Teredinibacter purpureus: one gene and its partner. The protein of the gene in region 1 binds, or shares a complex with, the protein of each later gene. Links are inferred from orthologs where the notes say so. Each region holds a gene or a part of one and is shown on either strand. Other genes may lie near its edges. The genes, in order: smc and H5647_RS13670.

Region 1 (4,386 bases):
GCTTTGATAAAAGCTTAGTAAATGCAGAGCCGGATGACCAAGTGTTTGTCTATGCACGCGCTTGGCAAGGCCCCAAAATGCCTTTAGCCATTCGGAAGTTGAAAGTGTCTGAATTACCTATCCGAATACAGTTGGACAATAGTATGGCCATGGCGCCCGGTATGGATTTGGGTAGTTTTCCTCAGGTGGAGCTTGTTGCGCGTATAACTGGCTCTGGTAGTGCGATACCCCAGTCTGGTGATTGGCAAGTCTCGGAAGGTCCAATAATTGTTGCGGAGCAGACGAAGACGATAACGCTTAAGATCTTCGAGCAGATCCCATAAGGGTAAAGGCGCCTCGCTAGTCTCTAATTTAATAAATTCAGTAATGCTTAGCCGAGCCTATCTGTGTAGAATCGGCGGCTTTCCTTTTTAGCCAATACAGTCCTTCATCATAGTAAGGCGTGGCGTTCAGTTCAAAATCGGTGTCTAAAATATATGCGGTTGAAATGTATCAAATTGGCGGGATTTAAATCTTTCGTCGACCCAACCACCGTTAATTTCCCCAGTAATCTTTGTGCTGTAGTTGGGCCCAATGGTTGTGGTAAGTCCAATATTATCGACGCTGTTCGGTGGGTAATGGGCGAATCTTCGGCGAAAAACTTGCGTGGCGAGGCGATGACAGACGTCATTTTTAATGGCTCAAGTGGTCGAAAACCTGTTGGGCAGGCATCTATTGAGCTCGTATTTGATAATAGCGATGGCACCATTGTTGGAGAGTTTGCTGGTTACTCGGAAATTGCCATAAAACGAAAGGTCACGCGAGAGAGCCAGAATATTTATTACTTGAACGGTAATAAGTGTCGGCGACGTGATATCACCGACATATTTTTAGGAACAGGCCTTGGGCCGAGAAGCTACGCTATTATCGAACAAGGTATGATTTCTCGATTAATTGAGGCTAAGCCAGAAGAGCTGCGCGTTTATATCGAGGAAGCGGCAGGCATTTCAAAATATAAAGAGCGTCGTCGCGACACTGAAAATCGTATGCGGCGTACGCATGAAAACCTTGAGCGTCTTGCCGATATTAGAGAAGAACTCGAACGGCAACTCTCACGGTTAGAACGTCAATCGCAATCAGCTGAAAAGTACACTGAATTTAAGAAAGAAGAGCGTGCGCTAAAAGCAAGGCTGCAGGCCCTGCGTTATCAGCAATTACAGCTTAAATCAGACCAAAAGCACAAAGAAATCAAAGAGTTGGAGCTTAAAGTTGAAGCTCGAGTAACGGAGCAGGTGCGCCATGACGCGGATATCGAAAAGTATCGAGCGGAATATACGGAGAAAAGCGACACGTTCAACGAAGTTCAAGGCCGTTACTACGCTATTGGTTCCGATATTACGCGTATTGAACAAGCGATCCAGCATGCGGAAGAGCGTGAGCGTCAATTACGTATAGACCTAGAACAAACGGAGCGAGATTGTACGGAAGCTCAGGAACATTTATCCGTTGATATGGCCAAAGCTGAAGGTTGGGAAGCTGAGCTGCTTGAAATACTACCGGAGCTGGAGTTGGTGCAGGGTTCCGAAGAAGAGTCTGGTTCTATTCTCGTTGAGGCTGAGGAGTCTATGCATCTGTGGCAGCAAGACTGGGATCAATTTAATTTGAAGGCCGCTGAGCCACGTCAGCAGGCTGAAGTTCAGCAGTCTCGTATTAAGTATCTCGAACAGGTACAAACGCGATTACTGGAGAGAATGGATCGGTTGAAATCTGAGCGAGATGCGCTCGTTATCGATGATGTTGCCGACGATATAGAGATTCTCCAAGAAGAGCTGGCAACACTAGAGCTTTCAGCGGAAGAAAAAAGAGAGCAAGTTGAAGCCCTTACCGACGTTGTAAATGAAGCGCGCGACGCACAGCACAAATTTACGGAAGAGCGTGATTTGTTGCGGTCGGACATTCAGCGCGCCCGTGGGCGGCATGCGTCACTCGAAACGCTTCAGCAGGCGTCGCTGGGTCAAGCGGCGGGCTCAACTACGCAGTGGTTAGAATCTCAGGGGCTGGCAGATTATCCGAGGCTGGCCGAGAAAGTAGAGGTAGAACAGGGGTGGGAAACCGCGGTTGAGGTTGTGCTTGGAAACACACTTCAGGCCGTCTGTATGGAAAGTACACTCGACGCTATTAGCGAGTCCTTAAATAGTTTTGACGCGGGCGAAATGACATTTTTTGACGCGACATTGGTAACCGATTCGGTTGGCACAGATACGTTACTGTCTAAGTTACGCTCTCCCGTAAATTTGTCGTCAGCGTTGGCGGGTATTCTGGTTGCCGAGGATTTAGCTGAAGCTCTCGCTAAGCGCAAAGCTCTAAGTGCGGACCAATCGATAGTCACCAAAGACGGAATTTGGTTGGGTTCAAATTGGCTAAAGGTTGTAAAGGCGGATGACGCCAATGCAGGTGTAATTGCTCGCCAAAAAGAATTGGACGAACTCAGTTTACATATTGAGGCGCTCGAAGGGCGCATCGAAACCCTTATCGAACAAGTTGAGACCTCAAAATTACGCAATAGTGATAGTGAAAAAGCGCGCGAAAATCTTCGTCGAGAGGCTGATGACTTAGGGCGGAAGTATAATGAGGCGAAATCGTCGCTCAGCTCGAGCCGGGCAAAAGTAGATCAAGTCACTGAGGGTCGCGAACGCGCCCAGCGTGATATCGCTGACGCTCAAGCACAGATGGATGCTGAATCTGTCAACCTTGTTGACGCGCGAACGTTGCTCGAAGCTTCCATTTCAGCTATGGAGACAGATACTGCCGAAAGAGAGGCGTTGCTGCACAGACGAGACAGCATACGCGGTAAATTAGACGAAGCCCGCCAAAAGGCTCGTCACGACAAGGATCGTGCTCACGAACTTGCAATGCGGCACCAATCGTTAAAAACGCAAGTGGATGCCATTAAACAAGGCATTCAACGACTTCAAGACCAGATGGGTCGAATGCAAGAGCGGCGTGAAACCCTCAAAGGGTCTTTGGAAGAAAATCGTGAACCAGTTGAAGAGCATAAGCTAGATTTAGAAGCGTCACTCGAAAAGCGTATTACTGTTGAGCAGGAATTGACTGAAACTAGAAAGATTGTAGAAACGGTTGAGTCGGCCTTACGTGATATTGAAAAGCAGCGGCACCAAATTGAATCCACGATTGGTGGCATTCGAGTGGAGCTCGAAAAAGCACGTTTGGATGCACAAACGCTAGATGTTCAAAGTGAAGGCCTCAAGCAGCAGTTGGTCGAACAAGAATACGATTTGGCTACTGTGCTGTCTTTGCTTGACGATGATGAGGACGAGGCGTTACTTGAAGAGTCGCTAACAAAAATGGGCAATCGTATTGCGCGTCTAGGGCCAATCAACCTAGCGGCAATTGATGAGTACAAAACAGAGTCTGAACGAAAAAATTATTTGGATGCGCAGAACGACGATTTGAGCGAAGCGCTGGAAACGTTAGAAAATGCCATTAAGAAAATTGATAGAGAAACACGAACGCGATTTAAAGAGACGTTTGATCAAGTAAATACTGGGATACAAGAGTTGTTTCCTAAAGTGTTTGGTGGTGGGCATGCTTATCTAGAGTTGACCGGCGACGATATGCTCGATACAGGTATCGCTATTATGGCGAGACCACCAGGCAAAAAAAATAGCACTATTCACTTGTTGTCTGGTGGGGAAAAGGCGCTAACAGCCATTGCTTTAGTCTTCTCAATATTCCGATTAAATCCGGCGCCGTTTTGTATGCTAGACGAGGTTGATGCGCCTTTGGATGACGCCAATGTTGGACGTTACGCCCGAATGGTGGAAGAAATGTCGAGCCAAGTACAGTTTATTTATATTACGCATAATAAAATTGCCATGGAAATGGCGCAGCAGCTTATGGGCGTTACCATGCATGAACCGGGTGTTTCTCGCATGGTAACAGTTGATGTTGAAGCCGCAGCAGAACTGGCATCAACTTAACGTCATTTTTTTTGAAACGCAGTAATAGAAAATGTTGCATGATTAATTTAGAACACAAAAGTTTAGGGGGAAAATAAGCGGCATGCGAGATTGGTTAACGGTCATCATCGTTTTGCTTATTGTCGGTATATTGCTGGATGGATTTCGGCGTATGAGGCAATCTAGGCGTGAAAATTTGCAAATATCCAAAAAAGCAAAAGAAGCCGATAGAGGGAAAGTCTCGGTTAGCTCTAGCGAATTTCCGCGTGGTGGTGCACGAGTGGCTGGATATCGCGATCCCGACCATGTCAGCAGTATTAATGAATCGCTCAAGAGTACTTACCTGGCGAAGAAGACAACTATCGGCGCTCCCAACAGGATTCCAGAGCAGGTGACGCTCAATCTAGATGAGCATGTTCCTATGCTG
Region 2 (3,231 bases), 270 kb from region 1 along the record:
TTCGTTTTCTAGCCCTTCAGGGCTATTGGAAATATCAGCACTGTCGGTTTCTATGTGTTTTGGTTCAATATTATCATCTGGGTTTAAAACAGCGTATTCGGGTAATACTCCCTCCTCGCTCTGCTCTACTGGATGATCAACGCCAATTGATATCGTTGGTGTTTCACTGGAGGAAATACTTTCATCATCTAGTTTGTCGCTTTCTTCCACCACTGGCAACAACTCGCCATCTATAGACGAACCCTCACCATGCTCTAGCGTAAGCGTTACCTCAGTTTGAGCGTCTTCCTCGATGCCGATCTGTTCTTGTTCGGCCTCTTGGGCCTCTTCAGCACTTGGAGATTCACTACCAGCAATAGGTTGTTCGCCCTTATTTTCTTCTGTTTTTTCTGCAGCAGCGGCAATACTTTCTTGCACCTCTGGCGGCAAAGAATCAAACTCTAGCGACTCATTTAAGCTATCAATATCACGAAGTTCACCCAGTGTTGGCAGTTCATCTAGGCTTTTTAAATTAAAATAATCGAGAAAGATACGAGTAGTAGCGTATAACGCTGGCCGACCAGGCACATCTCGATGCCCCACAATTTTAACCCAATCACGCTCTACCAACGTTTTCACAATATGGCTGCTAACAGCAACACCACGCACCTCTTCTATATCGCCGCGCGTAATGGGCTGCCGATAAGCAATCAGCGCTAATGTTTCTAGCATTGCTCGTGAATATTTCTGGGGTTTTTCTTCCCATAACCGGTTGACCCACTCGGCCAAATCCTCCTTCACTTGAAAGCGGTAACCACTTGCCACTTCAGTTAAAGAGAAGCCTCTATCGGCGCAACTATGCTTTAATCTTTCGAGCGCTTCGTGAATATTTTCTTTACTCGGGGCATTATGCTCTTCAAATAAAGTTAACATTCGGTCTATGGTTAAAGGCTCACCTGTTGCGAGGATCGCACCTTCCAAAATCTTTTGTAACTGATTAATGTCGTAACTCATGAACTCTTCGTCTATTGTAAGCGTTATTCTTGCCGTTATCAGGCAGTCTCATTTACTGAACGCGCGCCTTCACATGAATGGGACCAAAAGCGTCAGTCTGCACGATTTCTACCAACGACTCTTTAATGAGTTCCATTACCGCCAAGAAAGTCACCACAACACCCAAGCGCCCTTCTTTAACGGTAAAGAGGCTGACAAACGGCACAAATTGTTGGCCTGCTAATTTATCTAATACCTGCCCCATGCGCTCTCTCGTCGAGAGTTTCTCTCGCTCAACATGATGGCTTTCAAACATATCCGCACGACGTAATATCTCAGACAGTGATAATAGAAGCTCTTTCAAATCTACATCGGGCTCCGGACGCGTCAAATTGCGATCAGGGCTCTCAGCTTTCGCAATATGCACATCACGGTGCATGCGCGGCAGTTCGTCAATATCTTCTGCAGCGTGCTTAAAGCGTTCATATTCTTGCAAGCGACGAATTAAAGTTGCGCGTGGATCTTCGTCCTCTTCATCCTCTATGGATTCCGAGCGAGGTAACAGCATACGTGATTTGATTTCTGCCAGCATCGCCGCCATTACCAGATACTCGGCCGCTAGCTCGAACTGAATAGCTTCCATCATTTCGACATATGAAACATATTGACGTGTAATTTCAGAAACATCTATTTCAAGAATATCGAGATTCTGCCGTCGAATCAGGTAAAGCAAAAGGTCCAAGGGCCCTTCAAAAGCCTCTAAAAACACTTCTAACGCATCTGGCGGAATATAGAGATCTTTTGGCAGCTGAGTAAACGCCTTCCCTTGCACCATCGCAAAAGGCATTTCTCCTTGCTCTGGATGCGGCTCCGCAGACTTAGCCTGCACTTTGCCGTCCGTTTCGGGCGATACTGTCGCACTCGACTCCGGCTCAACGACAACTACATCAGGCTCACTCTTATTCGTTTCGATTCCAGACAATGTACACCTATATCCTTAACCGAGACCGGCCGTATCCGTGACCGCGCATTATAGCGGCACGGAAGGCCAAACGGCTACGAACGATGTGCGAAGATAGTGGTGATAAGGGCAACCAATGGCCGAATTAGATGAAATCGCTAATATCACCGCAACCAGCGCGGATTACACGAGGGTCATCTTCGGTTAAATCAATAACACTGGTGGCCTCTAAACCACAAAACCCACCGTCAATGACTAATTCTAGCTGGTGTTCTAGTGTGTCTCGAATGTCGTACGGGTCGGTAAGGGGCTCAGTTTCTCCCGGAAGAATGAGCGAGCTACTCATTAGCGGTTCACCAAGCTCCTCCATTAGCGCCAACGCGATAGGGTTATTTGGTACACGAAGCCCTAATGTTTTACGTTTTGGGTGCTGTAAGCGGCGCGGTACTTCGGAGGTCGCATTTAAAATAAACGTATAAGGGCCCGGTGTATGGCTTTTAATCAGCCGAAAGGCCGAATTATCGACACGCGCATAATTTGCAAGCTCCGATAAATCGCGGCACATTAAAGTGAAATTATGATGTTTATCGAGTTGGCGTAGCGCCCGTATTCTATCCAGCGCGAATTTATCACCAATATGACAACCTAAAGCATAAGCCGAATCCGTGGGATAGACAATTAAGCCCCCGCGCCGCAACATTTCAACGGCCTGCTTGATTAAACGTGACTGAGGGTTTTCGGGATGTATTGCGAAGAACTGCGCCATTAAAACCTCTTTAATTACAATGAAGAGAGATGTGGTATGAGTTTCCATACGGGCTGAACAGTACTCGGTAGTGTACTCGCACAACCAAGCTCCTGCCACGGCTGTCCTGGAGTGTGAAAATCACTGCCACAAGAACCGGCCAAATTGAATTGATTCGCTATTTTAGCAAGGTTTTCAGCCAAACCCACAGGTTGTTTACCACTAAGAACCTCAATTGCTCCGCCGCCAGCCTCCGCGAATGATTCTGTCAGCCTACAGAGTTTGGATCGAGTCATTTTGTATTTTGCTGGGTGCGCCAAAACCGCAATACCACCGGCCTCTACTATCCACTCGACAACCTCTTCTGTCTCAGGCCAGCCACTTTTCACATCACCGATCTTCCCCGCACCGAGATGGCGTTTAAAGGCCTGCGCCATGTTAGCGACCGCGCCCACCTCCACCATATATTGCGCGAAATGTGGTCGGCCTATCGCTCCACCTTTAGCGTAAGCTTCAGCGCCTTCGAGCGCACCCTCTATGCCCGCTTTATGTA

What was found.
Region 2: the proteins of smc (region 1) and H5647_RS13670 are in contact, whole or in part, in a crystal structure (PDB 3ZGX), measured with the Bacillus subtilis proteins. The link is inferred for Teredinibacter purpureus from one-to-one orthologs.

What each region holds. Positions count from the first base shown.
Region 1 is NZ_CP060092.1:3,373,599-3,377,984, reverse strand. The notes cover bases 114-4,180. They hold smc (chromosome segregation protein SMC), read left to right. Parts: upstream 114-476; coding sequence 477-3,980; downstream 3,981-4,180. Other genes in these bases: zipA (cell division protein ZipA), read left to right, coding at 4,063-4,180; ccmI (c-type cytochrome biogenesis protein CcmI), read left to right, coding at 114-323. Also shown: more of ccmI, read left to right, coding at 1-113; more of zipA, read left to right, coding at 4,181-4,386. UniProt on the Bacillus subtilis protein: Required for chromosome condensation and partitioning.
Region 2 is NZ_CP060092.1:3,100,106-3,103,336, reverse strand. The notes cover bases 1-2,912. They hold H5647_RS13670 (segregation and condensation protein A), read right to left. Parts: upstream 1,955-2,912; coding sequence 1,046-1,954; downstream 1-1,045. Other genes in these bases: H5647_RS13660 (PHP domain-containing protein), read right to left, coding at 2,714-2,912; H5647_RS13665 (L-threonylcarbamoyladenylate synthase), read right to left, coding at 2,079-2,699; scpB (SMC-Scp complex subunit ScpB), read right to left, coding at 1-993. Outside these bases: more of H5647_RS13660, read right to left, coding at 2,913-3,231. UniProt on the Bacillus subtilis protein: Participates in chromosomal partition during cell division. May act via the formation of a condensin-like complex containing Smc and ScpB that pull DNA away from mid-cell into both cell halves.